DNA from 3 places in the Pseudoalteromonas qingdaonensis genome. Region 1 is predicted to be linked to each of the others. Evidence: predicted binding sites of a transcription regulator. Region 1 holds the regulator's gene; each other region holds the start of a gene.
The links. Region 1 encodes MetJ, which represses methionine synthesis genes. Its sites were predicted from a motif close to TAGACGTCTAGACGTCTA; they were not measured.

Region 1 (10,812 bases):
AAGAGCCCGAAGGCTCTTCAATTATAGAATAAAGCGACTTAAGTCTTCATCTTGAACCAGGTTACCCAAATGCTGGTTAACGTAATCGCCATTCACGATTAGGGTTGTACCGGCTTTATCACTGGCCTCGAAGGAGATTTCTTCCATCAGGCGCTCCATCACGGTGTGTAGACGACGGGCACCGATGTTTTCGGTCTTCTCATTAACCTGCCATGCGGCCTGAGCAATGCTTTCAATGGCATCTTCGGTAAATTCGACTCTCACCTCTTCGGTGTTTAACAGGGCGATTTGCTGCTCCGTTAATGACGCATGAGGCTCGGTCAGAATACGTTTAAAGTCGTTAGCACTTAACGCATCAAGCTCGACACGGATCGGTAGACGACCTTGCAGCTCAGGGATCAGATCCGACGGTCTGGCCATCTGGAATGCACCGGATGCAATAAACAGGATATGATCGGTTTTTACCATGCCATACTTTGTGCTCACAGTAGAGCCTTCAATAAGAGGCAGCAGGTCGCGCTGTACGCCTTCGCGGCTTACATCCGGGCCACTGCTTTCGCCACGTTTACAGATCTTGTCGATTTCGTCCAGGAAGACGATGCCGTTTTGCTCAACTGCATCTATGGCCAGCTCTTTCACATCTTCAAGGTTAACCAGTTTTGCTGCTTCTTCTTCAACCAGGAGCTTAAAGGCTTCCTTGATCTTCAGTTTACGCTTTTTGGTTTTGCCACCAGACATGTTTTGGAACATGCTCTGTAGCTGATTAGTCATCTCTTCCATGCCTGGAGGCGCCATGATTTCAACATTGGCACCTTGCTCGGCAAGGTCGATCTCAATTTCTTTGTCATCCAGCTGGCCTTCGCGCAACTTTTTACGGAATGCCTGACGCGTTGAGTTATTTTCGCTTGGCTGCGCTTCACCCCAGCTGTCTTTTGCCGGTGGTAACAGGGTATCAAGAATGCGCTCTTCGGCGGCTTCTTCGGCGCGGAAGCTGTGCTTCTTAGCCTGTTGGTCGCGAACCATTTTAAAGGCGATTTCGACCAAATCGCGGATAATGGTCTCAACTTCCTTACCAACATAGCCCACTTCGGTGAATTTAGTGGCTTCAACCTTTAAGAAAGGTGCATTGGCAAGTTTGGCCAAACGGCGGGCAATTTCTGTTTTACCCACACCGGTTGGGCCTATCATAAGGATGTTTTTCGGGGTCACTTCCTGGCGCAGGCTTTCATCAAGCTGCATGCGACGCCAGCGGTTTCTAAGGGCGATAGCGACGGCCTTTTTGGCATTAGATTGACCAATAATGTGCTGATCAAGTTCATGGACGATTTCTCTGGGAGTCATGGCAGACATGGCTGCTCCTTAATTACAATTCTTCAATGGTTTGGAAGTTGTTAGTGAATACGCAAATATCACCGGCTATCTTAAGGCTCTTTTCAACGATTTCTCGTGCTGATAGCTCGGTATTCTCTAACAGTGCAATGGCAGCAGATTGGGCAAAGTTGCCGCCGCTGCCGATGGCGATCAGGTCGTGCTCAGGTTGTACCACATCGCCATTACCGGTAATGATCAGTGAGGCGGTTTCATCGGCCACTGCCAATAAGGCTTCAAGGCGTCTGAGAGCTCGGTCGCTGCGCCAGTCTTTGGCCATTTCCACCGCCGCCTTGGTCAGGTTGCCCTGATACATCTCCAGCTTGGCTTCAAAACGCTCAAACAGGGTGAAGGCGTCGGCTGTGCCGCCAGCAAAACCGGCGATCACCTTGCCGTTAAATAAACGGCGTACCTTGCGGGCGTTACCCTTCATTACCGTGTTGCCAAGGGATACCTGGCCGTCGCCACCAATAACGACTTTGCCGTCACGGCGTACAGAAACTATCGTAGTCATGTGAATCCTTTGCCCTTAATCAAACTGGGCTTTGCTGAGTCTAATAGCGAGGAAGTATGGGCGAGGCACGGGGATTTCAAGGAAAAATCCCCGCGGATTGGTATTACTGCCACAGCCAGATGCCGCAGCCCATGATTTTGGCTTGGCGTTTTAGTTTGTTTTTATCACTCTCGGCCCCGCGCTTGGTGGGGTATGGGCCAAGGCGTACCTTATACCAAACACCATTAGTGCCTTCGGTATGACGGATTTCTGCGACCAGGCCGGTGAAGGCAATTTTCGCTTTTAAGGTTTCCGCCTGAGCATAAGTTCTAAATGAACCGCACTGCATAACGTAAGGGCCTTTTTGCTCAACTTCTTTGACCTCAACCTCTATTTCGGCCTGCTTTATCTCGTTGATAAACTCAGGTGTTTCCGGCTTGTTTATAACAGTCTTCGGCTCTTGCTTGGGCGCTTGCTTTACCTGCTCAACGGCTTCTGGGTCGGCATTATTCTTGATATACCACAGTCCATAACCAAAGCCCGCCAATAAAATAATGGCGGCGATAATGAGCAAAATTGGCAGCTTCTTTTTCGGCGGTGCTTTTTTCTGGGCGCCGCGCTGGGGTCTTTTGCGATTTATGTAGTCGTGTTGAGCCATACCTGTGTGTTGATTCTCTTTACATCATATCTATAGGGTCTATATCTAAATTCCAGCGCACCTTTTGTGCCAGCTTATGCGAACCTAGGTAATCGATAAGTTGCGCCACAAAGGCGTGTAACGCGCCTCGATCGGCACCTTGGATATGCAGCTGGTATCTAAATTTACCAGCAACGCGCTCCAAGGGGGCGGGGATCGGTCCCAATAATTGTATCTTAGGGATGCGGGTTGCGGGAACTAAATCCGTTAAAAAGCGGAGAACTAGCGATAAATCGTGGGCTTCGGCGCGCAATAAGGCCAAATGGCTATAGGGTGGCAGCTCAGTTTCCTGTCTTTCCTGCAGGGCGTAACGGGCAAAATGCTGATAACCGTTATTAACCAGATCCTGCAACAGCGGATGTTCGGGAAAGTGAGTTTGCAACAAGACTGTGCCCGGCTCACCGCTTCGACCCGCACGTCCGGCTACCTGGGTAAGCAGCTGAGCCAGATGTTCGGTGGCGCGAAAATCGCATGAATGCAGCCCGGCATCAACATCGAGAATAATCACCAGGCTGACATCGGCAAAATGGTGACCCTTGGCGAGCATTTGCGTGCCCACTAAAATACGGGCACCGCCTTGGTTGATGCGTTCGAGCTCTTCTTCCAAACTGCCTTTTTTGCGGGTTGAATCCCTGTCTATGCGGCTGATAGCAATGTTAGGGAACTGGCTCGTTAAGGCTTCTTCCAGTTGCTCCGTGCCCAGGCCTACCGGGTGGATCTGTGTGCTGCCGCAGTCCGGGCATTGCATCGGTGGCGCCGTTTGTTCGCCACAGTGGTGGCAGACCAGTCGGCGCATGGATTTATGATAGGTGGCGCTGGTGCTGCAACGGGGGCAGTCGCTAAGCCAGCCACATTCGTGACAGATAAGCGAAGGTGAAAAGCCGCGGCGGTTAAGAAACACCATGACCTGCTTTTGGCGGCCCAGCTCTTTTTGCATATAGGCGAGGCTGGCATGGCTTAAACCCGCCTGTAGATACTGGCCCTTGATATCGATAAGCTCAAAGTGGTTATCACTGCTGGTTTGGGCGCGCTGGGTTAATGACAGCAAGTGGTATTTGCCCTCAATTGCCCTGTGCAGGGTTTCCAACGCCGGTGTGGCACTGCCTAAAACCAGCGGAATATTATGTTGTTGGGCGCGATAGGCGCTCAGGTCGCGGGCATGGTAGCGCAGGCTGTCTTGTTGTTTGAATGAGGCGTCGTGCTCCTCATCCACTATGATCATGCCCAAGGATAAAAACGGCATAAAAATGGCCGAGCGGGTACCTATGACTATGGCACAGCTGCCTTTTTGGCAAAAGCGCCAGGTTTGCAGGCGCTCGTTGTCGGTCAGTGCCGAGTGCCAGAGCATAATCGGGGTGTCGGGGAAGCGGCGGCGAAAACGGTTAACCGTTTGCGGTGTCAGGCCGATTTCTGGCACCAATACCAGCGCTTGTTTTCCCTGCTTTATCACTTCTTCTAAGCATTGCAGGTAGACTTCGGTTTTTCCGCTGCCGGTGACGCCCTCGAGTAAAAAACTGGTAAAGCCTGAGCTTTGATTGATGGCACTGCAGGCCACCGCCTGCTCGGTGTTCAGTCGCGGTTTGCTTGCTACCTTTATGTCATTATCACGCCAATGACTGGAAAATTCGATGCTGATCTCGGCCAGCTCTTTACTAACTAGGGCATCGATAGTGGCCTTGGTAAAGCCCAGGGCTTTTACCTCGGTTACTGGCGATTTACCTGATTGCGCTAACTGCGACATGAGCGACTGTTGTTTCTTCGCTCTTAGGGTGGGTAAGGCGCGGCCCTTTTCGGTCAGCTGAATATAGTTAATGCTGGTTTTATCTATGTCGTCGCCCTGGCGCAGTGCCTTGGGAAGAGCGGTAAAAATAGTCTCACCCAGGGGGTAGTGATAATAGCGGGCTGTGAATTTCAGCAGTTGTAAATGAGTAGCGTCGATAATAGGGGCGCTATCAAGCACCTTAAGCACTGCTTTGACCTTGTCCTTGGGTAATTCGGTACTGGTCTTGCGAGCCAATACCAGGGCGGTCACCTGGCGGTTAGCAAAGGGCACTGCAACCCGCATACCGGGTTCAAGGTTTGCCGCCAGCTTAGGGTCGCTTACCAGGTAGTCAAAACTGCGGTGCAGGGGCACCTTGATTGCCACTTCCACATAGCATTCTTCCTGGGTTGGCAATAGGGTGTTTTGTTGGGCGCTTGGTAAAGACGACAAGGGTGAACTCACAGCATCAGACATGCTGCTAATGTACTAAATTCATGGCAAGGTGAATAGCGGCAATTAATGCTTGAACATTAAACGGGAGTTCAATAAAATACGCGGCCTTAAGGGTGCTGAGCAAATATTATTAGTCTTGGCACATTGAAACTAACGCGTATGGTGCCGAACTTCGGGTTTGGAGAGCGATACGGCCTATTTAGAGGTAATCCCCATGAAAGAAGGTATCCACCCTAAGTACGAAGCAATCAATGCAACGTGCTCTTGTGGCAACAAGTTCGAAACTCGTTCAACTTTGTGTAAAGACATTCACCTTGACGTATGTTCAGAGTGTCACCCTTTCTACACTGGTAAGCAGAAGATTCTTGACACAGGTGGTCGTGTTGACCGCTTCAATAAGCGTTTCGGTGCGCTTAGCAGCAAGAAGTAATTCATTGCTTATTAGAAAAAAGCACCCTAGGGTGCTTTTTTTGTGCCTCTTACTTTTTACGGCAGCTTGTTAGCACATCATTTATCCGGCGCTACACCTGATCACATAGCCAACACAATTGCTGTGATTCATTCTCGGTATTGATATAAGCCATTTTATTTTTACTCTTTATAAAGGTATTAATGAAAAGCAGGGATAGTGCAGTTAAAAGTCATGAACATGCGGATATTAAGCGGGGTTTAGTTAAAGTGTTTCGCTTTTTCTGTTTTTATTCACTATTGTTATAATAATTGCATTCTTTATATCTTTAGTTATGATTAATGCAGCTTTTATTGCTTTTTTTGACCCCAAAAAGGTATGGGAATATCGCTCATGCTGGGGGAAATTAAAATAATTAACCGGGATAATGATGCTAAAACCGCTTAATTTCGCGTAACAGGATAGACCTGATATTACTTGGAATATAGCCGGAAAAGCAGTATTGTTGCCTGATACCTGAACTCTCACCAACATTTCTAGCAGGATACTTTTTCATGTCAGACTTTCGTCAACAAGCTCTCGATTACCACGCTTATCCAGTTCCAGGCAAAATCAGCGTTGAGCTGACTAAAAGCGCGGAAACGGTTAATGACCTAGCTTTGGCTTACAGCCCAGGTGTGGCTGAGCCGGTACGTGAAATTGCCGCCGATGCCAAAAATGCCTATAAGTATACGGCCAAGGGCAATATGGTTGCGGTTATTTCTAACGGTACGGCAATTTTAGGCTTGGGTAATTTAGGTCCGTTGGCATCAAAACCTGTAATGGAAGGTAAGGCTTTATTGTTCAAGCGCTTCGCCGGCCTTGATTCAATCGATATCGAAGTTAAGCACCGCACCACGGAAGACTTTATCAACACGGTTGAAAATATTGCCGATACCTTTGGTGGTATTAACCTTGAAGATATCAAGGCTCCTGAGTGTTTTGAAATTGAAAAAGCACTGATCGAGCGTTGTAATATACCTGTATTCCACGATGACCAACATGGTACCGCCATTGTAACCGCGGCGGGAATGCTTAATGCGCTTGAGATTCAGGGTAAAGATATTAACGATGCCTTGATCGTTTGTTTAGGTGCTGGTGCAGCGGCTGTGGCCTGTATGGAGCTATTGATTAAATGTGGCGCCCAGCGCGAGCACATCTATATGCTTGACCGTAAAGGTGTGATCCACACTCGTCGTGACGACCTGAATGAATATAAGCAAATGTTCGCAAACAACACGGATAAACGCACCCTGCAAGATGTGATCGCTGATGCCGATGTATTCGTGGGTGTATCTGGTCCAGATCTACTCTCTGCGGACGAGTTAAAGCTGATGGCCGACAAGCCTGTGGTATTTGCCTGCTCAAACCCAGATCCTGAAATTAAGCCAGAAGTGGCATATGCTGCCCGTCAGGACTTGATCATGGCAACTGGCCGCTCTGATTACCCGAACCAGGTAAATAACGTATTGTGCTTCCCGTTTATCTTCCGCGGCGCCCTGGATGTGCGTGCCACGGCTATTAATGATGAAATGAAGATTGCCGCGGTAGAAGCTATTCGTAGCATAGCCAAAGAGCCGGTACCACAAGAGGTATTGACTGCATCGGGTGTGACCGAGCTGGAGTTTGGCCCGCAGTACATTATTCCTAAGCCAATGGATCCGCGTTTATTGCCTCGCGTTGCTAAGGCGGTAGCCGAAGCCGCAGTGGCAACTGGTGTAGCGCAAATCGAGCTGCCAGAGAATTATATGGGCGATAAGTAAGTCGCCAATAAAAAAGCCCCAAGTTTTGCTTGGGGCTTTTTTTATGTGTTTGGAAAATCAATCATCACCGATCTCTGGGATCTCTAAACCCATTTCCGCCATGATCTTGCGCACTTCTTGCGGCACCTTCTCCGGATTATCCTTACGTAAGTCTTCATCATCCGGCAGCGGTTGCCCGGTAAAAGCATGTAAAAATGCTTCACAGAGTAATTCACTGTTGGTGGCATGACGCAGGTTATTCACCTGGCGTCGAGTGCGTTCATCTGTTAATACTTTTAAAACGTTGAGCGGGATTGAAACGGTAATTTTTTTTACCTGTTGGGCTTTTTTACCGTGTTCCGCATAAGGGTGAATATATTCACCATTCCACTTGGCCATAATTTGCGTCTTGTTCTTTGGTCACTTAGGCATCAATAAGGGCGAAATTCTATCGTGTTGGAAAGGATAGTCAAATATTCCTCATATAGCTATTTAGACGTATAAATGTTTTGACATCTATATTTGGATATTTTAACCTTTTGGACGTCTAAACATCTAATTGCAATTGGAGGCACTATGCCTAAGTTAAATAAACAAACCATAGCGGTGCGCCACGGCATTGAAGCCGATCAACATCATGGCGCGGTTGTGCCCCCAATTTATTTATCCACCACTTATTCTTTTGCCGACTTTGATACCAAGCGTCAGTACGACTATGGCCGCAGCGGTAATCCTAATCGCGATATTCTCGCTGAGGCTTTGGCCGAGCTTGAGGGTGGTGCCCGCGGTATTATTACCGCCACCGGTATGGCGGCAGTGCACCTGGTAACTCAGTTACTTACGCCCGCTGATACCTTAGTGATCCCCCACGATTGTTATGGCGGCAGCTACCGATTATTTACCTCCTTGGCCAAGCGCGGTTTATTGCAGGTGAAGGTGGTGGATTTCACCACTGCCGAGTGTTATCAGCAGCTTATTGATGCCAAACCTAAGCTGGTATGGATTGAAACCCCGAGTAACCCAATATTGCGCCTGACTGATATTAAGTCCGTATGCGCGGCCGCGGCTCAAGTGGGAGCCTTGGTGGCGGCGGATAACACCTTCTTATCACCGGCGCTGCAAAACCCATTGGCCCAGGGCTGCGATGTTGTGGTGCACTCAACAACCAAATACATCAACGGCCACTCAGATGTGGTCGGTGGCGCTGTGATCTGTAAAACTCCTGAGCTGGGCGAGGAGCTGGCCTGGTGGGCCAATAATATTGGTATTACCGGTGCGCCTTTTGACAGTTACCTGATTCTGCGTGGGTTACGTACTCTGAAAGTGCGTCTGCGTCAGCATGAGGAAAACGCCCAGGCTATCGCCGAATACCTAGAGCAGCACCCTGGGGTAGAAAAGGTTTACTATCCTGGCTTGGCAAGTCACCCACAGCATGAGTTGGCCAAGGCACAGCAAAGTGGTTTTGGTGGCATGGTGAGCTTTGATATCAAGGGCGAGTTAAAAGACAGCGCCAAGTTCCTCACCTCAGTGCAGCAATTTACTTTGGCCGAGTCCCTGGGGGGTGTTGAAAGCCTAATTTGTCATCCGGCGACCATGACCCATGCGGGCATGGATAAGGAAGCACGCTTAGCGGCGGGCGTGGGTGATACCCTTATTCGTATTTCTGTGGGCATTGAAGATCAAGAAGATTTAATCGCCGACCTTGAACGTGCTTTTGCACAACTTCATCAGAGTTAGGCGGGAGCAGATAAAATGGCCAAGGTAGTACATAAATTTGGCGGCTCTAGCCTAAGCAGTGCGGCTCGTTATCATGCAGTTGCTAATATTGTTCTCGCTCATAGTCAGGCCGGTGACCTAGTGGTGGTGTCTGCCGCCGGTAAAACTACGGACACCCTGGTTAAGCTGTGGCAGACATTCGAGCAGCAAGATCTGCATAGCGGTATGGACGTGATAAGCCTGTTGCGCAATCACCAGCAGGAGCTGATCCAGGAGCTGTTAAGTGGCAAGCGCAAAGCCCAGGTGTTAATTCAACTGGAACAAGAATTAACGCAAGTTTGGCAAGCATTTGAGCAAGGAAACTTGCAAGAAGCAGCGCTGCTGGCTCATGGTGAGCTTTGGTCGGCGCGTTTGTTGTCTGCCTATTTGCAGCAACTTGGCGTAGAGGCGCAGGCGTTAGACGCACGTCAGCTACTTTGCGCTCCGCAAGGGCAGCTGTTGCACCGTGTGAATGAGCAGCAATGTCAGCGCCTAATCGGCGCCGATAAGATTAATGTGATCACCGGTTTTATTGCCGCCGATCAACAGGGCCAGACTGTGACCTTAGGGCGCAATGGCAGCGATTACAGTGCCACTTTATTTGCCCGTTATATGGATGTCGATGAGGTCTGTATCTGGACGGATACTCAAGGGGTGTTTAGCACTGACCCGAGAAAGGTCGCAAGCGCGCAGAAGTACCATAAAATCTGCCGTGCTCAGGCGCAATTGTTGGCGGCTCTGGGTAACCCGGTTTTACATGCCAAGACCTTATCTCCGCTGCATGGCACCAATATCAAACTGGCGGTACGCAGCTCTTATGATAGCGATGCCCTGGGGACCGAAGTGGTGCGCGAGGGGGGGTGTAAGCATAAGCATTTTATTACCACCTTGGCGCAGCAAGATGTTATCAAGGTTCATCAATTAGAGCAGGGGGAGCTGGAACAACTGCGCCGTCAACTGCAAACCAGCCTGATCGCCTGTGATGTCAAAGGTGTGTGGCATCTGGTGGTACCGCAGCAGCACAGTGGCGAATTGTTACATCACTTTGGTGAGCGTGCTCAATTGCTGGAGTCCAATGTTAATGGTTTTGCCCTGGTTGCACCGCAGCGAGAGCTGGAAAAATGCCAGCAGCAGGTAAAGCAGGGGTTGAGTGAGCTTAATTTAAATGGCCGCTTTAGCTATTTGGGTGAAGGTTACAGCCTACAGTTAACCGATGAAGAAATCGGTGCCGATAGCCTGGGTTATTTGCATCAGCGTTTGCTTGGTGCGCAGCGGCAGTTGGCCGTGGTAGTGGCTGGTTTGGGTAATGTTGGTGAGGTATTTGTGGCGCAATTTGCCCAGCAATTGGCGCGTTTACGTCAGCATATTGATGTTAAAGTGGTAGCCTTAGTGCGCAGTGAAACCCTGCTTTTCGACCCTTGCGGTATCGACACCGAGCAATGGCAAACGGCCTGGGAGCAAAACGCTCAGCCCTATACCCATGATGAACTATTATCGCGCCTGGCGCAGCTTGATTATGAACATAAGGTAGTGATTGATATCACCGCCAGCGAGGCCTTTAGCCAGCTTTATCCGCAATTTGCTAAGGCCGATTGTCACCTGATCAGCGCCAATAAATATGCCGGTACCGCTCCCCTTGTCTGGTATCAGAGTTTGAAGCAGGAGCTGGCTCAGCGTAATTTGCAGTGGCGTTATAACACTAGTGTGGGCGCTGGGTTACCCATTAACTTTGCCTTGGCGGATCTGCAAAATAGTGGCGATCGGGTGACCCGAGTGCAGGGTGTTTTTTCCGGTACCTTATCCTGGCTGTGCAGCCAATATGATGGCAGCGAGTCTTTTTCTCAGCTCTTGCTTAAGGCGCAGGAGCTTGGCTTTACCGAGCCGGATCCCCGTGAAGACTTATCTGGCCGCGATGTACAGCGCAAGCTCTTGATACTCGCCCGTGAACTGGGCCTAGAGCTTGAGTTGAATGATATTGAGCTTAGCGCCTTAATGCCATCGCAATTGGCCGCAGGCACTTGGCTGGAATGCCAGGGCAAGCTGGATGCGCTTGATGAGTTTGTGGCGACAAGGGCACAGCAAGCAGCAGTGGAG
Region 2 (10,812 bases), on a different contig from region 1:
GCATCGAGGTGTGCCACACCAGCATGGCAGCAATAAACCAGGCAATAGCGATGCGCCCAAGCACGCTGGCATAGCGAATTTCGTCCAGCGCCATAGGCATGCCGGTGCCCCAACCATGGTTATAAAGCACCCCAAAGGCAGATAAAATAACCAATCGTTTCAATGCCTTTTGGTAATAAGGCAGGCGTTCATTAAGAGATAAATGGTCGATGCGTTTAGGGCTTAAGCCCATGGCCACGCCCGATAAGAAGATAAAGAGCGGAAAAATCAGGTCGTAAAAAGTGAAGCCATGCCAGGGCGAGTGCAGCGTGTGCGCCTCGAATGCTTTCCAGCCTTGCCAACCCGTTAACACCAAAAGTGCGGCGAAAATGCCCTGACCGCCTAGGATCCAAAACATATCAAAGCCGCGCAATGCGGCCAAAGAGGCCAGGCGTTGCTTCTTCTTATCCGTGTTAGTTGTTGTCATATACTCTCACTACTTGCCTACCCTCATTTCTGGTTGGGCACAATAAAAAGCCCCGCATTACTGCCTGCGGGGTCTTCAGGGATTAACCTTAAAGCAAGTGCCCACCTAGGTAGGTTGCCTGTGCCTGCAGTTGCTCGTCAAGCACCACAAAGTCCGCATCAAAGCCTTCCAGCAGACGCCCCTTACTGTGCTGTAAGCCCAGGTATTGCGCCGGATAAAGGGAGGCCATTCGCAGCGCTTCGCCCAAACTGATGTCCAGGGTATTAACCGTATTACGCACGGCGCTGGCCATATCGAGCACACTGCCCGCCAGCTCACCTGTGCTGGAATTCAAACGGTCACCGGTACGGTACACCTTGCGACCATCGAAGAAGTCAAACTCGGTGACGTCTGTGCCAACCGGCGGCATGGCATCTGTCACCAGCATGATTTTGCCGCGCTGCTTGGTACGAATAGCCAGCTTGGCGGAGTCTGGATGCAGATGATGACCATCCACTATTAGCCCGCACCAGCTATTGTCATGCCAAAGGGCCGCACCCACCACACCGGGCTCGCGGGAGGTAAAAGGTGACATGGCATTAAATAAATGAGTGAAGCCATCGGCGCCGGCATCGAGAGCCGCCATGGTGGTGGCATAATCCGCATTGGTATGGCCAAGAGAAACTTTAACATCCATGGCCACCAAACGCTTGATGTCGGCAGTGCTGACATGCTCCGGTGCCAGGGTGAGCATTTTCAGACCCAGATCGTCACGCTCGTAAATGGCCATTTCTGCGGCACTGATAGGCCGGATAAACTGCTCACTGTGAGTGCCTTTTTTGGGTAAACTCAGATGCGGACCTTCGAAATGGACGCCAGCAATGCCCGGCACCTGAGTGCTAATAGCCTGTGCAATGGCGTCGGCGGCTGCGCCCATCACCTTAATATCATCTGTGATCAGGGTCGGCATCATGGCCGTGGTGCCAAATTGACCGTGCGCCTGCACCATCTTCTCAAGACAGGCAAGGTTAGGCTCGGCATTAAAAAACGCCCCGCCACCACCGTTGACCTGAACATCGATAAAGCCAGGTACCACTAAGCCTTCAAGTCGAGTGGCTTGTTCTTGTGGTGATGTCAGGAAATGCGATTTTCCCGCACGCGCCTGAAAATAGACGTCTGTTAAAAAGCGTTCACCATCAAATAAACGCTGGGCATGGAAGGTTGTATTCATTGTATTTATAACCTTAGAGTCTGTGGTGCCGATTTATTCCTGTGCCAACGACTGCTGTGCAAAGTAAACCGCACCTAATTCCGGTGGCTGTTTGGGTGGTGCGACACGCGCTGCAATATCCGCATCCAGCCACGGCTGTAAAGGCTCTGCCAAGCCGCCAATCATGGACAAACGCGGCGGCTCGAGTGCCAATAAACGCCTGGCCATCATACTGATATAGCGGGCACCGTCTTTGACTATTTCGCTAGCGAGGGGATCGCCCTGTTGCGCCGCATCCAAGACCATACGTGCTAATTTAGCATAACTACTTGAGGGTTGGCCTGCCCTTTGTTCGGCAATCACTATCGCCGATTTCGTATTAACAAATAAACAAGACACCCACTTTAAAAATTGAACGGTACAACGAAAAAAGGGAAATGCACTTTAAAACAAGTGCCGCTCAGTAAGAGCGTGTTTTGGTGATTTTCCTTTCGTTTTTATCATTTTCGTGAATTTGAGTCGTGCGTAGCCCGCACTTTGTGCATGTAGTAGGAGATTGGTAGGATAAAATGGTATTTAAGTGAACAAAGCTAAGCAAACAGAGCTTGGCTGTTGCCTAAATCCACACGTCGCTTTCGGTGTTGGTGCTGACAGTAGGTTGTTAAGGCTTGCTCTTTACCCACCGCACCGTGAAATACCTTGGTGAATGAGGTTGTTAGAGCCAACCAATTTGTAGGGCAAATATCGAGGCGCTCAAGTATGGGGGCTGCGTCAGATGAAATATGGCCAGGCTTATCTTCGCGCATACAGCGCCCTGTCCATTCAATCAGATCTAAGTAACTCTGTAGCTCAAAAGGTAACCCCTTAGGCATATTTTTGCGTGGATTACCAACAAAGGACATTAAGGTAGTGGGTTGCTGCCCCTTCTTTGCTGATGCGATTCTGGTTTTCACGCTGGTATAGTCGGATTGTTCGGGTAAGTCAGCGGCATTTGCTCGAATAGGGTTTAAGTCCACATAGGCTAAGCAGGCCACTAGGGCTGCTTCATCAAGAAGCGCTTGAGATTTAAAGCGCCCTTCCCAAAAACGGCCGGTACACTTGTCTTCACGATTGGCTTGGCGGGCAATTCCTTCATTGAGTACGCGCATAAACCAGCTGATATCACTGAGCCGCTCCCGATAAATCCTGATTCGACCTTGTAGGGCAGTAAACTCGGCCGTATCTAACGACTCTCCTTGCAAAAAGCGCTGGCTGAGCGCAGTGCCTTTAAATAGTTTATGCCACCGTAGCAGAATCGCCTTATCAGTTAGGTCCTGGGATTTACTCTTATCTACATGTAGTACCACATGAGTATGATTGCTCATTACTGCATAGGCACAGACATCTATACAGAAAACACAGGCCAGCTGCAGCAGTTTACTTTCAACCCAATCGCGGCGATGTTCATAAGAGCGGCCGGTCAGTGCATCTATACCACATAAAAAAGCACGCCGAACACAACGAGAAATACAGTGATAATAGGGGGTATCAACCAGACTGATTTGGTTTTTACGAGGCGTTGCCATGACCCACTCCTCCTTGAGTAGCACCTTCAAAGTGTAGCTAAAGGATCTTGAAGTGTGAAATATTGGAATGGGTGTCTGAGTTATTGCTTAGTTATTGTTCGTTATTGTTGGGTCCGGAAGTGTGAAATCTTAAAGTGGGTGTCTTAGTTAGTTTTTCTTGTACTATTAAGGGGGGGTAACTATATTTAGTTACAAATAAAGATGTAACTATTTTTAGTTACTTTTAGCCAAGTAACCGAACTGCACGGAGATCTATGTCCACAGCCAATTACACTGTACTGAGCGGCGATATTGTCGGCTCCAGCGAGCAGGCGGGCGCACAATACGACGTTCTGCTTTATACCCTGGAGCAAGGCTTGCGCGCCCTGTGCGAGCGCTTTGATGGGCACTTCAATATTTACCGCGGCGATGCGTTTCAATGCATTCTTGGCAAGGCCCCTGTACCTTTACAGGCGAGCCTGATGTTGCGCCTTTATTTGCGAAGCCATGCCCTTGATGCCCGTATTAGCGAAGCTATAGGGCCCATTGATAACTATCGCCAGGATGTAAAAACCGCCACCGGCGCCGCCCTATTACTCTCCGGCAAGGGACTGGATACGATTAAAAACAAGCGCCTGAGCCTAAGCCTCTATCAAAGGCCCTTGAGCGCCAGCTTTGCCTTAAACATCCGCTTTGTGGATCACCTACTCACGCACACCAGCCAAAAGCAGGCCCAGGCCCTGTATTGGTATCACTGGCTGGAACATCAAGATCATGCCGCCATCGCTGCTCAAATGGGCAGCTCACGAGCCAATGCCACCAAATTGCTCAATGCCGGGCAGTATCATTTGCTCGATGAATTTCTCGCGGTCGCCGCCAAGGAGTGCACACATGAATGAGCAAATCGCCCTGTTACTGGGGCTGTTGTTGGCCCATGTGGTCGCCGACTTTTTCTTGCAGCCCTTAAGCTGGGTTCACCAGCGTAATAAACGCCATTTTAAATCCCCTAAGTTGATGTTGCATACACTAGTGCACGGCGTGCTGAGCGGTGCCTTATTGTGGGCCTGGGAGTGTTATTACGGCCTCGGTGATTGGCTCCCTATACTGGCGGCCACCGCGCTTATTATGACCAGCCACTGGTTGATTGATGTCGCCAAATCCTACAGCAACCGTGGCTTTGTGCCCTTTATTATCGACCAAGGCGCGCATATTCTTATTCTTGTAGCGCTAAGCTGCTATTTAACGGATGCCGATACACTCGGCCTGTGGTTTAACGCTCAGCTGATGCACAGTAATACTTATGTGCTGCTGCTCGCCTATTTATTAGTGCTTAACCCCAGCTCTGTGGCCATTCGTATGCTGCTTGAGCGCTGGCACCTGCCTGCCAGCATCGCCGGTGATAAGAGAACAACGTTGCCACAAGCCGGGCACAGTATTGGCCTGTTAGAGCGCCTGCTTATGCTGACCTTTATCCTAATCGATGAATTAGCTGGAGTGGGGTTTGTGCTTGCCGCCAAGTCGGTCTTTCGCTTTGGCGATTTAACCAATGCCAAGGATAAGCAGCTCACCGAGTATGTAATGTTGGGGACTCTACTCAGCGTGGTGATCACGCTCGGTATCGGCCTGGCGGCCCGTGCCTTGCTGATAAGCTAAGCATTAAAAATGCCAAAACAAAAAAGCCCGTTTTTAACGGGCTTTTTTGTAATTACTCTATGAACGTTATTTTACGCCGAGTTCGCGCAAGCGTTCCTGCAAATAGCTGTCGGCGGTATAACGCTCAGAGAGCACCACATCTGGGCGCGGGTGCAAAAACAGGGGTAACGAGATACGTGACTTGGTCGAAGCCTTACCCGTTGGGTTAATTACTCTGTGAATGGTCGATGGGAAGTAACCACCGGATGCCTCTTGCAGCATATCGCCGATATTGATGATCAGGTTACCAAAGTCGCTTGGAACATCCAGCCAGCCACCCTCTTTGTTTTGCACCTGTAAACCTGGCTCGTTCGCAGCAGGCAGCACGGTCAGCAGGTTGATATCACCATGAGCGGCGGCACGAATAGCGCCCGGCTCTTCCTCGCCCGTCATCGGTGGATAGTGCAAAATACGCAGCAAGGTTTGCTCCGAATTTTTGATCATGTCTTTAAGGTCAATGGTGAACTTAGCCTGTACATCCGCCGGCGCATGGGCCTGCACCCAGCTTAGTAATTCGCTGGCAAACTCATTGGCCAAGCGATAATACTCACGAATTTTCTCTTCCAGTTGTTCAGGTACTCGGCCTTTAGGGTAGACATGGTAGTATTCTTTGATGTCTTTAACCTTGCAGCCTTTGGCCACTTCACTTATCTCGGGTGGGAAATAACCGTCCTGAGTTTGTTTATCAAAAAGAAACTCATGCTTTTGCTCTGAGTTAAAAAAAGCCTGCCAATCCTGATAAATTGACTCCACCAGCGATTGTGGGATCGGATGGTTAGTTAACACCCCAAAACCGGTATTGCGAAGCGATTCGACAAATTCGGCTGGCGCGTTCGGCGATTGATAGTCCACTGTAGGTAAGTGCATGGTTATTTCACCTGTTTGTTATAGCGCGAAAAGCACTGACTGTGCTTAATTTTAGCGCCAGAGCTTAGTCAAAGCCACTTTAGAACATAAGGACAATTGTCCGCTAAAGGCAGGGCTCTGCAACTTGCTTGCGGCAGATCAACACCCCGTCATCCATCTTGGCGGCTTATCCTTACAGGCATAAAAAAGCCCGATAACAAATCGGGCTTTTTCTAAGAGTGATCTAGAGCCTAGTCCTTAACCTGCCAATTCAGCATTTCACCGGCACAAATAGGAATGACCTTGTCTTCTCCCAGTGGGTAGCTTTGCGGCACTTGCCACGGCTCACGTACCAGGGTCACTGTATCCGTATTGCGGGCAATGCCGTAGAAATCCGGACCAAAGTGGCTAGCAAAGGCTTCAAGCTTGTCCAGGGCACCGGCCTGCTCAAAGGCTTCAGCATATAGCTCAAGTGGCGCGTGCGCCGTGTATGCACCAGCACAACCACAAGCCGCTTCTTTTTTGTCCTTAAGGTGTGGCGCCGAGTCGGTACCTAGAAAGAACTTGCTGTTACCACTGGTGGCAGCTTCAATCAGGGCTTCCTGATGGGTATTACGCTTAAGAATAGGCAGGCAGTAATAATGCGGACGAATGCCACCGGCAAGCATATGATTGCGGTTATAAAGCAGGTGATGCGCGGTAATGGTCGCCGCCACATTGGCCGATGCCGAGCTTACAAACTCAACCGCATCCTTGGTAGTGATGTGCTCTAACACCACTTTAAGCTCAGGGAAGTCCTGCACTACCTTTTTCAATTTGGTGTCGATAAAGACCTTTTCACGGTCGAAGATATCGATACTTGAGTCGGTCACCTCACCGTGAACCAACAACAGCATGCCCACTTCCTGCATGGCTTCAAGCACAGGGTAGATATTTTCAATATCGGTCACACCTGAGTCTGAGTTAGTGGTCGCGCCGGCTGGATACAGCTTGGCAGCAACGATTTTACCCGATCCCTTGGCTTTGCGAATTTCCTCAGGCGTGGTGTTATCCGTTAGATACAGCACCATCAGGGGTTCAAAATGCGCCTTTGGCCCCGCAGCCATAATGCGATCACGATAAGCTAGCGCCGTATCGGTACAGGTTGCCGGCGGTACCAGGTTAGGCATGATGATGGCGCGGCCAATATAGCGGCTGGCGTCTCTTACCGTGTCTTTTAGTTGCTCGCCATCACGAAGGTGAATGTGCCAGTCATCAGGACGAGTAAGGGTAATACGTTGCGGGGTATGTGTCATTGCGCTTATCCACTAGAAATTTTGTGTGATCTTATGAGGGAAGGCTGTGAAAGTAAAGGGTGAGAAAGGCTTAAAAAAGAGCGGACATTTATAACGTCCGCTCTTGTGTCACTCTTTTTGCTAAGCGCTTAGCTCTTGGCGTAGCTCCTTGGTGGCAATGACCATGTTTTGCAGGGCCTCACGGGTTTCCGGCCAGGCGCGGGTTTTCAAGCCGCAATCCGGGTTCACCCACAGACGCTCAACCGGAACTTTCGCTGCCGCCTTGTGGATCAAGTCCTTGATCCACGTAACCTCGGGCACATTCGGAGTATGGATATCATACACCCCAGGGCCAATATCATTGGGGTAATCGAAGTGCTCAAAGGCATCAAGCAATTCCATATTAGATCGCGATGTTTCTATGGTGATCACATCCGCATCCATGGCGGCAATGGCGCCAATAATGTCGTTAAATTCGCTATAACACATATGAGTGTGAATTTGCGTGCTGTCATCAACGCCACTGGCCGATACACGGAAGGCATAGGCCGCCCAATCAAGGTAACTCTGCCACTGGCTGGCTTTAAGTGGCATACCCTCGCGAAACGCTGGCTCATCGATTTGAATTACCTTAATGCCGCCATCTTGCAGATCCACCACCTCATCACGCAGTGCCAGAGCGATTTGATTGGCGATAGTCGGCTTATCCAAATCATCGCGCACAAAGGACCAGAATAAAATGGTCACAGGACCCGTAAGCATGCCCTTCATATGCTTGTCGGTGAGCGACTGGGCATACTGGGTCCATTGTAATGTCATAGGCGCGGCGCGAGACACATCACCCCAGATCAAAGGCGGCTTCACACAGCGGGTGCCATAACTTTGCACCCAACCGAACTGGCTAAAGGCAAAACCATCTAGCAATTCACCGAAGTATTCGACCATGTCGTTACGCTCCGCCTCACCATGCACCAATACATCTATATCCAGTGCTTCTTGCTCACGCACCGCATATTGAATTTGTTCCTGCATCTGTTGCTCATAAGCCTCGGCACTTAACTCCCCAGCCTTAAAGTCGCGACGGGCTTTACGAATATCCGATGTCTGCGGGAAGGAGCCAATAGTAGTGGTCGGCAACAGTGGCAATTGCAGGGCCACTTTTTGTGTTTCAGCACGCAGCGCAAACTCGCTGTGACGTTGACCGTGATCGGAACTTAGTTTTGCCACACGCTGCTGCACTTGCGCATTGTTTACTCGGCTTGAAGTACGGCGGTTTTTCACCGGTGCACTATAAGCGTCGATATCTTGCGTATTACTGCGCTCCAGAGCCACTTTTAGCAAATTAAGCTCTTCGCCTTTTTGCTTGGCAAAGGCCAACCAGCTTTTCAATTCACCGTCCAGTAGTTGCTCTTGCTCCAAGTCCACCGGGGTATGCAATAAAGAGCAAGATGGCGCCAGCCACAGTGAATCACCACGCTGGGCAGCAATTTCTTGCACCTGCTCATAGATGGCACTGAGGTCGGCACGCCAAATATTACGGCCGTTGATCACCCCAAGAGATAACACTCGCTCTTGGCCAAGCGCCGCATTCAGCGCTTCGATATTCTGCGGTGTAGCCACCAGGTCGAAATGCGCACCATCAAGGGCATACTCGCTGATATCTTTTAAGTAGCTGCTCACCTCATCAAAATAGGTGGCCAGCAACAACTTCACGCCTTGGTCGGCTAGTGCCGCAAAACTTTGAGTTAAAGCGCTGCGGTAGTGCGTATCCAGCTCCAAGGCCAAAATAGGTTCATCGATTTGCACCCACTCCACTCCTTGTGCCGCCAATTTGGCCAACACCTGTTGATACACAGGCAATAGATGCTCTAACAGGCTCAGCTTGTCGAACTCTTCCCCAGCGCACTTGGCCAGATACAAATAAGTCACCGGACCAACCAACACGGGCTTAACCTTATGCCCTAAATTCTGCGCTTCTTCTACTTGCTCAAAAAGTTCGTTAAAGCTCAGGGCAAACTGCTGCTCAGCACTTAGCTCAGGCACAATATAGTGGTAGTTGGTATTAAACCATTTAGTCATCTCACTGGCGGCGCAGGCGCAGCCCGTTGGCGCACGACCACGGCCGATACGGAACAGGGTGTCCAGGGCATTGCTGCTGTCGCTTTGGTGGCGAGCCGGAATGGCTCCTACCAGCATAGAAGTAGATAACACCTGATCGTACCAGGCAAAATCGCCCACAGGCACAAGCTCTATGCCTGCTTCGCTTTGCATTGCCCAATTTTCCTGGCGGATTTGCGCACCGCGCTGGCGCAGCTCTTCCTGGGTAATATCGCCGGCCCAATAGGCCTCGATAGCAAATTTTAATTCGCGGCGTTTGCCGATACGGGGAAAACCTAAGTTATGTATAAGTGCCATGATGTAAATATCCATTTAGCTGTTTAGATGGCTAAACGTTACATCTCAGATCTTGGGGACACAAACGAAGCTTATTCACATTGTTAATGAATTAAATTCATATCAGCGCCTTGATTCGCCGCTGACAAAATTAAAGAAAAGAGAAAATAGACATTTTTCACAATGAATTTTATCTTTTAATAGCCAACTCAGTATAAAAGTGATAATTTTTTAGCCGTCTAGACTTTCATACATTTATCAAGCGCGGTTTAGTCGCAATCATTATGAGATATGTGACTGGCTTTTATGAGATTTACTAAAGATGATTGAAATTAAACACCTTAAAACCATAGCCACCTTGAAAGAAACCGGTTCTTTAGTGAATACCGCCCGAGAATTATTTCTAACCCAATCTGCTTTATCCCACCAAATCAAAGACTTGGAAAACAAGCTCGATTGTCAGCTGTTTGAGCGTAAAACCCATCCGGTACGCTTTACCCCTCAAGGCATGCTGCTGCTGGAGCTGGCGCAGGATGTGTTACCTAAGGTCGAAGCCACCAAATGCCGCCTTAAAGAAAGTTTAAATCAGCCTATTTCGCAACTGCGCCTAAGTGTGGAATGCCACGCTTGTTTTCACTGGTTATTGCCGACCATTAAAGAATTCAATAACTTCTGGCCAGATATACATGTGGATTATGAGCGCGGCTTTAGCTATGACGCCATTCCCGAACTACTTGATGGGGATTTAGATCTAGTCCTAACCTCGGACATTCGTGAGCCGGATCGCTTGGAATTTGCTCATTTGTTTGATTTTAAACTTAAGCTGATCGTGGCACCAGATCACCCCTTGGCTAATAAGGCGTATGTGACCGCCTTGGATTTAAAAGATGAAACCATCATCTCCTACCCCATCCCACGGGAGCGCCAGGATATCTTCAAACACTTTATCCAAAATGCCCGTTTTGATGGCACCTTAAAAACCGTGGATCAGGGTTTGTTGATTTTCCAATTGGTGAGTGCGGGTATGGGCGTGGCCGCCCTGCCGGATTGGCTGGTGACGCCTTATGAGGCGCAAGGCTTGATAAAGTCGATACCTCTGGGCGCCCTGGGTTTAAACCGCCCCATGTATTTGGCGATGAAAAAAGAAATGAAGGATAACCCGGTTTACCGCCACTTCCTCAATACCTGTAAGCAAAATAACAGCCGCAAATAAGCCAGTGCAACAACAGTAAAAAAGGAGCCCCTGGCTCCTTTTAATACCAATTCTGTTAAGTATGTGATCAGAGATAGCGCTGGATAAATGATGTGATAACAAGGCGGAATTTTTCTTATGTAGTTATTTTACATCGAAAAATTTCAACACAGTGAGCACGATATTTAGCCCGCAAGGGTGATTAGCTATTTAAG
Region 3 (10,812 bases), on a different contig from region 1:
AGCTCACCATAAAGCTTGTGCACCTCGATATTAGCCGCTAAATCCGTCAGTTGCTCACCGACGCGGTTGATCTCGCGCTGACCGGGCAAAAATACCAGCACACTGCCTTCTTGCTCGCTAAGGGCCCGCTTGACCAAGGGCGCCATGGCCTCTAACCAGCGCTCGCTCTGCGCCAAGGGTTCATACACTTCCTCTATGGGATAACTGCGGCCTTCGGCAGTCACCATGGGACAATCGATAAACTGTTGATAACGCTCGCCGTCCAAAGTTGCCGACATGATCAGAATTTTTAAATCATCGCGCAGCAACTGGCTTTCCAAGGCAAAGGCCAGCGCCGTGTCGGCGGCCAAGGAGCGCTCATGGAATTCATCGAAGATCACTAGATCAACATCGCTCAGTTCCGGGTCGCTTTGCAACATGCGCGTTAGCACCCCTTCGGTGACAATTTCCAAGCGTGTCTCGGCACTGACCTTGGTTTCCTGACGTAAACGCAACCCCACGCTTTGCCCCAACCGCTCGTTTTTTTGCGATGCCAAAAACTGGGCGATATTACGCGCCGCTAAGCGCCTAGGCTCAAGCATAATAATGCGCTGAAAGTGACCATCGCGCAGCAATTGCAGCGGCAGCCAGGTTGATTTACCGGCACCGGGAGGCGCTTGTAATAAACACAAGGGGTGGTTACTGAGTTGCTCTATTAGCTGAGGGTAGCTTTGTTGTATTGGTAGCACGGCGTTCACACGAAGCGATTCATGGTGGCTATTGTATGCCATTGTCCGCTCAGGATCAGTAGCTAGGGCTAATCCATGGCCACATCGTCGTCGAATACGACCCGGTTTTTACCACTGCTTTTGGCCAGATACAAACGCTTATCGGCAATATTGAGGCAATGATCTATGCTCTCACCGAACTGACGTTGGTGAGCACCTATGCTCAGGGTCATATGCAAACTATGGCCATCTGTGTGCAGAGCGTTATCCTGCAGATGTTGCATTATCTGCGTAGCAACCCGCTTGGCACTGCGAGCCGCGGTATTATGCACCACCAGCAAAAACTCTTCACCGCCCCAACGAGCGACAATATCATCGGGCCCGGCATGGTCCTTTAGAGTCGCGGCGATAAAGCGCAGCACCTGATCGCCGACCTGATGACCATAACCATCGTTGAACTGCTTAAAATTATCGGCATCAAGCAACATATACACGGCACCGGCGCCGAAACCAGGCTGAGTCAGACATTCCAGGGCATAACGGCGGTTGCTGAGCCCAGTCATGGCATCGGTGCGCGCCAGTTGCTCATTAATCTGCAATTGCTGCATTAACGCCCGGCTGTATTTATTGCGGTAATACTCGTAAAAGCCAGCCAGCACACAGAGAATGGCAAAGCACAGCATCACACGAGCAGGAAAATGGTAATTATCGTATTGATACAAGCCTAGGTTGGGCGTAAAGATAAACAACAGCAAAACCACCAAGGCCAGTAAAATAAGGTCCACCGCCCCTTGCTTTAAACCACGAATGAAGAAGGTCACCGGCGAGACAATAAATAACCACAAAGGCCCGGTACCATGGCTGCCTCCGGATACCACCAGATACGACATCAGCGCGTACAGGGAATACAACATCAGCACGGCGAGAAAGGCATCATGCTTTGTTATTACAAAGGGCAAGGCAAACACCAGCACGGCGCTGGCCAACAGTAGGCTAAGCAAAAGGTAGCCATCGAGATAACTGTTAATGGCCATTATCAAGGAAGTACAGGCGCCAATCGCGGCAAATACACGTAAGAAAAGGGCCTTATCGGCATCGGTGGCATTAAAGGTATCTTTCACTGATCCGCACTACTTATCCTTGTTGTTCGATAACTCACTGTAGCATAAAAATATTAATGCCCAATAATAGGGCCATCAATATTTGTCCTAGGGACAATGAAGGCATAAAAAAGGCGACCCCAGTCGCCTTTGTTTATTCGCTATGAATCATCCTAGTAGTCGTAGCCCAGATTAGGCCCGAGCCATCTGTGCGCTTCATCCAGCGTCATGCCCTGGCGCTCGGCGTAATCTTCAACCTGATCGCGCTGAATGCCAGCAACGGCGAAGTACTTGGAATCCGGGTGGCTGAAATACCAGCCAGATACAGCCGCCCCCGGCCACATGGCGTAGGACGAAGTCAGCTTCATACCGATGCGCTCTTCCACGTTCAGCAAGTCCCAGATCTTGGACTTCTCCGTATGCTCCGGGCAGGCCGGATAACCAGGCGCCGGGCGAATACCCTGATAATTTTCGCGAATTAGCTCATCATTGCTGAGCGCTTCATCCGCGGCATAGCCCCAATGTACCTTGCGCACCTGCTCATGCAGATACTCGGCAAAAGCCTCGGCGAGACGGTCGGCCACGGCCTTGACCATGATCTTGTTGTAGTCATCACCTTGGGCATCAAAGGCATCGGCCAAGGCGTCTTCTTCTAGGCCACCGGTGACTGCAAAGGCGCCAAAGTAATCCGGCGTGCCCTTAGGCGCTACATAATCGGCTAAGCAGTAGTTGGCAAAGCCCTTTTTCTCGGTTTGCTGACGTAACTGACAGGAACGCAACAGCACCTGAGAGCGGGTTTCATCGGCGTAAATTTCAATGTCGTCGCCGACCCGGTTGGCCGGGAACAAACCTATCACCCCCTTGGGCTGAATGCTGCGCTCACGGGCAAACTTATCGAGCATGGCATTGGCATCGGCAAACAGCGACTGGGCCTGCTCGCCCACCACTTCATCATTAAGAATGCGCGGATACTTGCCCGCCAGCGACCAGGTCATAAAAAACGGCGTCCAGTCGATATAATGGCGCAAGGTGTCTATGGCCACATCGTGGAACTCCTGCACGCCCAGCTTACTGGGAACCGGTGGCACATAGTTTTGCCAATCCAGCTTGGCATGGTTGGCCCGTGCCTGCTGTAAACCTATGGGCTTGGAGCGCGGCTTTTTACGCGCCTGTTGCTCACGCACTTTTTCATACTCAGCCTTGGTTTTCGCCAAGAACTCCGTTTTGGCGGTTTTACTCAACAGGCTGGAGGCCACGCCCACGGCGCGGCTGGCGTTATTTACATAGATCACGCCCTTGTCGTATTGGGGCTCAATTTTCACCGCGGTGTGCGCCTTGGAGGTGGTAGCGCCGCCAATCAGCAGTGGTATCTCAAAGCCGCGACGGGTCATTTCCTTGGCCACATGCACCATCTCATCAAGGGATGGGGTAATAAGGCCGGATAAACCGATAATATCGGCGTTTTCATCGATGGCGGTTTGCAGAATTTTCTCCGCCGGCACCATCACGCCCAGGTCTATCACCTCATAGTTATTACATTGCAGTACCACGCCGACGATGTTTTTGCCTATGTCGTGCACATCGCCCTTTACCGTGGCCATAATGATTTTACCGTTGGTCTGCCCTTCTTCCTTTTCGGCTTCAATATAGGGGTCGAGATAGGCCACGGCGCGCTTCATAACCCGCGCCGACTTCACCACCTGAGGCAGGAACATTTTACCGGCACCAAAAAGGTCGCCGACCACATTCATGCCATCCATCAGCGGCCCTTCGATCACCTCTATGGGCTTGGCAAACTGCTGGCGACAGGCCTCGGTGTCTTCTTCAATATAGTCTGTGATGCCCTTCACCAAGGCGTGCTCCAGGCGTTTTTCCACCGGCCATGAGCGCCACTGGAGGTCTTCCACCTTTTCGGCTTGAGCCATACCCGAGTATTTAGGTGCCAGCTCAACCAGGCGCTCGCCCGCGCCCGGGTCTTTATTGAGAATGACATCCTCAACCGCATTGCGTAGCTCTTCGGGAATATCGTCATACACCGCCAGCTGGCCGGCGTTGACTATGCCCATGTCCATACCCGCTTGAATGGCGTGATACAGGAACACCGAGTGAATGGCTTCGCGCACCGGGTTATTACCACGGAACGAGAAAGACACATTCGACACCCCGCCGGACACCTTACAGTACGGCAAGTTTTCTTTAATGCGGCGGGTGCCCTCTATAAATTCAACGGCGTAATTATCGTGCTCTTCGATGCCCGTGGCCACGGCGAAAATATTGGGGTCGAAAATAATGTCTTCCGGCGGGAAGCCGAGCTCGTCTACCAAAATGCGGTAGGAGCGCTCACAGATTGCAAACTTACGATCGGCGGTTTCCGCCTGGCCGGTTTCATCAAAGGCCATGACCACCACGGCGGCGCCAAAGCGTTTAAGGATTTTTGCCTGGTGACGGAACGGCTCTTCCCCTTCTTTAAGGGAAATGGAGTTCACAATCGCCTTACCCTGAATACACTTAAGACCTGCTTCAATCACCTCCCACTTGGAGGAGTCGACCATGATCGGCACCTTGGAGATATCCGGCTCCGAGGCGATAAGGTTCAGAAACTTCACCATCGCCGCCTTGGAGTCCAACATGGCTTCGTCCATGTTGATATCGATCACCTGGGCGCCGCTTTCTACTTGTTCGCGGGCCACATCCAGGGCGGTTTCATAGTCTTCTTCCATGATCAGGCGCTTAAAACGCGCCGAGCCGGTGACATTGGTACGCTCACCGACATTGGTAAAAATGGCTGTATTGGTCATAGTTGATAGCCCCTTAATTCAAGTTACAGGCTTCAAGGCCACTGAGGCGCATGCGCACCGGCAGCTCGGGGAGCGCTCGTGGTGCGGTGTTCTTTAAGCCGTCGCTAAAGGCTTTAATATGCTCCGGCGTGGTACCACAGCAACCGCCGACAATATTGATAAAGCCCTGCTCGCCCCAGTCGATGATCTCCTGAGCCATTTCTTCGGCTTCCAGGTCGTACTCGCCGAACTCGTTGGGCAAACCGGCATTGGGGTGCACCGAGGTAAAGGTTTCGCAGACAGTGGATAGCTCTTCCACGTACTGGCGCAGCAGATCCGGGCCTAAGGCGCAGTTAAGGCCGATAGAAAGCGGCTTAATATGGCGAATGGAGTTATAGAAAGCCTCTGTGGTTTGCCCCGACAGGGTGCGGCCCGAGGCATCGGTAATGGTGCCGGAGATCATCACAGGCAAACTGGTGCCGGCTTGCTCAAAGGCTTCTTCCACCGCAAAGGCAGCGGCCTTGGCATTAAGGGTATCAAAAATGGTTTCGATCAAGATCAGGTCGGCGCCGCCTTCCATCAAGGCCAGGGTCGACTCGATATAGGCCTCAACCAGTTTATCGAAGGTGATATTACGATAACCCGGGTCGTTTACATCCGGCGAGATAGAGCAGGTCTTGGATGTGGGCCCAAGCACACCGGCCACATAGCGCGGTTTATTTGGCTCCCGGGCACTGAATTCATCGGCCACCTTGCGCGCCAAGCGCGCCGACTCGAGATTAATCTCACGGCTAAGGCTTGCCATCTCGTAGTCTTCCATGGAAATAGTGGTGGCGTTAAAGGTGTTGGTTTCAATAATATCCGCACCGGCCTCAAGGTATTCGCGATGGATTTGCGCGATCACCTCGGGTTGCGTCAGGCTTAACAGGTCGTTGTTGCCCTTCACCAATACATGCCAGTCTTTAAAGCGCTCGCCGCGATAGTCGTTTTCCTCAAACTTATGTTTTTGGATCATGGTGCCCATGGCGCCATCGAGAATTAAAATACGCTGCTTTAGCGCCGCTTCGAGGGCTTGACGTTTATTCGGCATAATTATCTGTCCTTACATCCTGGCTCACCAGATTAATATCATAGGGCGTGGTTTGATACACGTAGTAGTTTAGCCAATTGGAAAATAACAAGAAGGCATGGCTTTGCCAGGTTTTCGACGGTTTTAAGGCTGGGTTATCCTCGGGAAAATAGTTTTTTGGTTTAGCCACATCCAGACCCTTATCGACATCGCGTTGATACTCTTTTTGCAAAGTATCGGCGTCGTATTCCGGGTGCCCGGTCAGGTACACCTGCGAGCCGCTTTGGTTTTTAAGTAAGTAGGCACCCACTTCCTCTGAGCCGGCAAGCACTACCAATTCATCGTGCGCAGCAATTTTATTGATATCTATATGACCATAGCGCGAGTGTGGCACCAAGAAACGGTCGTCAAAACCGCGGGTGAGCGCGCCGTGGTCGAAATAACACTGGTGCTCAAATACACCGCATAGTTTGTTGGCCTGGAGTTCACGTTTTAGGCCGTAGTGATGGTACAAACCGGCGTGAGCCGCCCAACAGCTAAACAAGGTGGAGGTGACATGGTGCTCGGCCCACTCGAAGAACTCCTGTAATTCCTGCCAATAGCCTACCTCTACGTATTCAAGATGAGCCAGCGGCGCGCCTGTGATGATCACCGCATCATAGTTAGTGTCTTTTACATCGCTGAAATAGCGATAAAACATGTCCAAATGCTGCTCGGAGTTGGCGCTGGACCTATGGGTATCAAGACGCAGTAAGTCCACATTAACCTGCAAAGGCGTATTGGCCAGCAGGCGAATAAACTGCACTTCTGTTTCCACCTTATTCGGCATCAGGTTCAATATGGCCAAACGCATGGGCCTGATCTCCTGCGTGCTGGCACGACTTTTCGGCATCACAAAGACATTTTCTTGGCGCAATTGCGAAATCGCCGGCAACGCATCCTGAACCGTAATAGGCATAGTGAACTCCAATGCAAATACTAGAAGGGCTATTATGACCGTCGCGCCGGAAATATCAACCGCTAGATGTTTAGACGTCTATAATAATTTGACCGCAAGACAAACACCCTTATAACAGGCCTCTCCTGTAAGAGCATAGACCTCAGCTTGAAAACCGCGTTAGGCGAATATGCAAAGTAACTACAAGAGCAGGAATTAGTGCCTTCAAAACACGGCCTTTCGTTGACGCTATAACACTAGAGACTCTACAATAGCCCCTGATAATTTTAGTCATATTGCAAAGGTTCCTTTCATGGTTTTACCTGATAAGTTTATTTTCTCGATGAGTCGAGTGTCTAAGGTTGTGCCGCCTAAGCGCACCATCCTAAAAGACATTTCTCTGCACTTTTTCCCTGGCGCAAAAATTGGTGTACTTGGTCTAAACGGCTCGGGTAAATCTAGCCTGTTGCGTATCATGGCCGGCGTTGATAAAGATTTTGAAGGTGAGGCTCACCCTCAGCCGGGCGTAAAAATTGGTTATCTGCCGCAGGAGCCGGTACTTGATGAAAGCAAAACCGTGCGTGAAGTGGTTGAAGAAGCGGTAAGCGAAGTTAAAAACGCCCTGACTCGCCTTGATGAAGTGTACAACGAATACGCCATGGAAGATGCGGACTTTGATGCCCTGGCCAAAGAGCAAGGCGAACTTGAAGCCATTATCCAGGCGCATGACGGTCATAACCTGGATAACGCCCTAGAGCGTGCCGCCGATGCCCTTCGTCTACCTGCATGGGATGCAAAAGTTGAACACCTTTCCGGTGGTGAGCGTCGCCGTGTGGCGATTTGTCGTTTACTACTTGAAAAGCCAGACATGCTTATTCTCGACGAACCAACCAACCACCTGGATGCAGAATCTGTAGCCTGGTTGGAGCGCTTCCTGCACGATTATGAAGGCACAGTAGTGGCGGTAACCCACGACCGTTACTTCCTTGATAACGTTGCCGGTTGGATCTTGGAACTTGACCGTGGTGAAGGTATTCCATGGGAAGGCAACTACTCGTCATGGCTAGAGCAAAAAGATGCCCGTTTGCAGCAAGAGCAAAAAGCGGAAAAAGCACGCCAGAAATCGATCGCTCAAGAGCTTGAGTGGGTGCGTTCAAACCCTAAAGGTCGTCAGGCCAAGTCTAAGGCGCGTATGGCCCAGTTTGCCGAGCTACAGCAAAGCGATTACCAAAAGCGTAACGAAACCAACGAGCTGTTTATTCCACCGGGTCCACGCTTGGGCGATCAGGTAATCGAAGTTAAAGGTCTGAACAAGAGCTTTGGCGATCGCCAGTTGATCGACAACCTGGACTTCACCGTGCCTAAGGGTGCTATCGTTGGCATTATCGGTGCTAACGGTGCCGGTAAATCAACCCTGTTCAAAATGCTGAGCGGTGAAGAGCAGCCGGATAGCGGTGAAATCACTATTGGTGAAACCGTGGAGCTGGCGACCGTGGATCAGTTCCGTGGCAATATGGACGAAACCAAGACCGTATTCCAAGAAATCGCCGACGGCCAGGACGTGCTAAAAGTAGGTAACTTCGAGTTCCCAAGCCGTGCCTATGTGGGTCGTTTTAACTTCAAAGGCAATGACCAGCAGAAGTTTGTAAAAGACCTGTCAGGTGGTGAGCGCAACCGTTTACACCTTGCCAAACTGCTTAAGGCCGGCGGCAACGTATTGCTTCTGGATGAGCCTACCAACGACCTGGACGTAGAAACTCTGCGCGCCCTGGAGAATGCGATTTTAGAATTCCCGGGCTGTGTTATGGTTATCTCGCACGACCGTTGGTTCCTTGACCGTATCGCCACCCATATCCTGGATTACCGTGACGAAGGTCAGATCAACTTCTTCGATGGCAACTACACTGAGTACGAAGCCTGGTTGAAGAAAACGCTGGGCGCCGATGCCGCGCAACCTAAGCGTATTAAATATAAGAAAATTGGTTAATTAATCAAATGCAAAAGCCCCAGCAATGGGGCTTTTTTGTGCGCCCTGCCCATAGACAAAATTACCCGTCGCCAGCTACACTGACTCAATACCCTGCTTTTTAGGAATGCTTATGCACGAACGTCGCCACTTTACTCGGGTGCTGTTTCATCGCCCCGCCCTAGTCACCGACCATCAAAGCCTCTCCCCCTGCCAGTTACTCGACCTCTCACTTAAAGGTGCCCTGATCAGCCACCCAGAGAACTTTCACCCTAGCCTAGGGGCAGAACTGCAATTGAGCTTTACCCTAGCCGACACAGATATCGACATTCATATGCACACCGAAGTCGCCCATATCGAACAGCAGCATATAGGTTTACGCTGTACACTCATAGACTTAGATAGCGCCACGCATTTAAAACGCCTTATTGAACTTAATGTCGGGGATGATAAGCTATTGCACCGAGAGCTGGTACAGCTGGCCTCGGTGGAACAACAATAAAATAGACTCAGTGAGAGCAGCAATTATGATCATGGAATCCATGCAAGGGTTTATTCCCTTTTTGATGTATTTTGGCCTTGGCTATCTTTTAGTTTTGGCATTTTTGTTTTTATACACCCTAGTCACCCCCCACTGTGAGTGGACTTTGATGAAGGAAAACAATGCCGCTGCCGCAACCGCCTTCAGCGGTGCCTTTATTGGCTTTACCCTGCCGGTTGCCAGTGCCGCGGTGAACTCGGTATCCATTATTGACTTCGCCATCTGGGGTGTCATTGCCGGTGTTATGCAGCTTATTACCTTCTTCTTAGTACGCCTGTATATGCCTAAATTGTCTGAAAAAATTGCCAACGGCCATATGAGCGCCGGAGCCTTTTTAGGTATTGCATCGCTTGCGACCGGAATTCTTAACGCCGCTTGTATTACCTACTAGGGTCTGTTTATCTTTGCGGTTTACTTTATGTTCAATCTAAACGCATTCTGATGAATATAATCACTAATTTATGTGGTCAAATTCATCCATGAAGCTTGGTTACATCGCGCATCCATGCGCTCACCTCGCTAAGCTGCGAAGCATTGCTTCGGTCTTGCTCGCCTATGTTCATAGCGAGTAACACAGAGCAGGATGCGTTTAGATGAACCCGTAGGGCAGCGTTTGTAGCGCATTTCTACTGTGTTGTTACATGTTCATGTAGAATAACTACACCACACATGTGCCGCCTTGTATAAATACACTACAAACTGCTGCAGAAACGAACAACAAAGGTCAACAGACCCTAAGGAGCGGTGATTATGAAAAGGACGAGTAAATTAAAACTGACCCTGATGCTGGGCGCCACAGCAGGGCTTAGCGGCTGTGGCGACTCGGAAGAGCCAGCCTTGCTTTTTAATGATGCCGAAGACTGTATGAGCTTTGGTGTCGAGCAGGAAGTGTGTCAGGCACAGTACCAGGAAGCTCTGGCCAACCATGCCGTTGAAGCGCCTAAATATGTCAACGAAGGGCTATGCGAAAACGACTTTGGTTTTGACCAATGCGAACAGGAAGGCAGTATTTGGCGCCCCATTATGGCCGGCTTTATGATAGCCGCGGTGGCCGAGGCGGTCGATGAAGGCCTCGACCTGATGAAAAAGAAAAAACGTAAAAAATACGCCTATCTGGGCGGTAACTACTACTCGGGCGCCAAGCCTCTGTATCGCTCCCGCGATGACTTTTTCAGTTTCCGCAATGCCAACAATGGCTATATCGGCTCGGTGAATAACCGCGGCACCACCATGGTGAAGAAATCGCAAATCCACTACTCAAGCAAGCCTAAAACCGTGACCAGTTCACGCGGTGGTTTTGGTCGTCGCGCCGCATCTCGCAGCAGCTTTGGTGGTTAGATGTTTCGCCACCCCATCACTGAGCGGTCAGACTTGGCCACTCAGGCCGATTACTTCGGCTTCGAGTTCTGCAATATCGATGGTGAAAAATACTGGGACGAGAGCGCCTATTATCAATTTACCCTGAAGCAGATTGAAAACGACCTGGAAGACCCGACCAACGAGCTGGAGCAGATGTGCCTGGAATTGGTTGATAAGGTGGTTCGGGACGAATACTGGCTCAAGAAATTTGCCCTGCCCGAGCGCTTTTGGGACTTTATCGCCACCAGTTGGCATAATAAAGAGCCCAGCTTGTATGGCCGCATGGATTTTAGTTATCAGGGCACAGGCCCGGCTAAACTGCTGGAATACAATGCCGACACCCCTACCTCCATCTA

Region 2: a site for MetJ is predicted at 9,638-9,655, ahead of metE (5-methyltetrahydropteroyltriglutamate--homocysteine S-methyltransferase). Genes of this name have one in related genera too.
Region 3: a site for MetJ is predicted at 6,675-6,692, ahead of WCN91_RS00150 (homoserine O-succinyltransferase). Genes of this name have one in related genera too.

What each region holds. Positions count from the first base shown of each region.
Region 1 covers NZ_JBCGCU010000014.1:67,614-78,425, forward strand. The annotation lists gene hslU (ATP-dependent protease ATPase subunit HslU) at 22-1,350, opposite strand; gene hslV (ATP-dependent protease subunit HslV) at 1,364-1,882, opposite strand; gene WCN91_RS12330 (SPOR domain-containing protein) at 1,986-2,519, opposite strand; gene priA (primosomal protein N') at 2,539-4,794, opposite strand; gene rpmE (50S ribosomal protein L31) at 4,988-5,203, shown strand; gene WCN91_RS12345 (malic enzyme-like NAD(P)-binding protein) at 5,737-6,984, shown strand; gene metJ (met regulon transcriptional regulator MetJ) at 7,042-7,362, opposite strand; gene metB (cystathionine gamma-synthase) at 7,540-8,700, shown strand; gene metL (bifunctional aspartate kinase/homoserine dehydrogenase II) at 8,716-10,812, shown strand, end outside.
Region 2 covers NZ_JBCGCU010000003.1:217,010-227,821, reverse strand. The annotation lists partial or broken gene WCN91_RS04735 (DUF5009 domain-containing protein) at 1-466, opposite strand, end outside; gene nagA (N-acetylglucosamine-6-phosphate deacetylase) at 555-1,676, opposite strand; gene WCN91_RS04725 (hypothetical protein) at 1,710-2,054, opposite strand; gene WCN91_RS04720 (transposase) at 2,246-3,220, opposite strand; gene WCN91_RS04715 (hypothetical protein) at 3,475-4,098, shown strand; gene WCN91_RS04710 (DUF3307 domain-containing protein) at 4,091-4,852, shown strand; gene WCN91_RS04705 (isopenicillin N synthase family dioxygenase) at 4,919-5,758, opposite strand; gene pyrC (dihydroorotase) at 5,989-7,032, opposite strand; gene metE (5-methyltetrahydropteroyltriglutamate--homocysteine S-methyltransferase) at 7,153-9,426, opposite strand; gene WCN91_RS04690 (LysR substrate-binding domain-containing protein) at 9,728-10,618, shown strand.
Region 3 covers NZ_JBCGCU010000001.1:30,278-41,089, forward strand. The annotation lists gene hrpB (ATP-dependent helicase HrpB) at 1-728, opposite strand, end outside; gene WCN91_RS00135 (GGDEF domain-containing protein) at 797-1,828, opposite strand; gene metH (methionine synthase) at 1,981-4,605, opposite strand; gene WCN91_RS00145 (homocysteine S-methyltransferase family protein) at 4,619-5,674, opposite strand; gene WCN91_RS00150 (homoserine O-succinyltransferase) at 5,664-6,611, opposite strand; gene ettA (energy-dependent translational throttle protein EttA) at 6,904-8,577, shown strand; gene WCN91_RS00160 (PilZ domain-containing protein) at 8,690-9,058, shown strand; gene WCN91_RS00165 (DUF350 domain-containing protein) at 9,069-9,488, shown strand; gene WCN91_RS00170 (DUF1190 domain-containing protein) at 9,848-10,435, shown strand; gene WCN91_RS00175 (glutathionylspermidine synthase family protein) at 10,436-10,812, shown strand, end outside.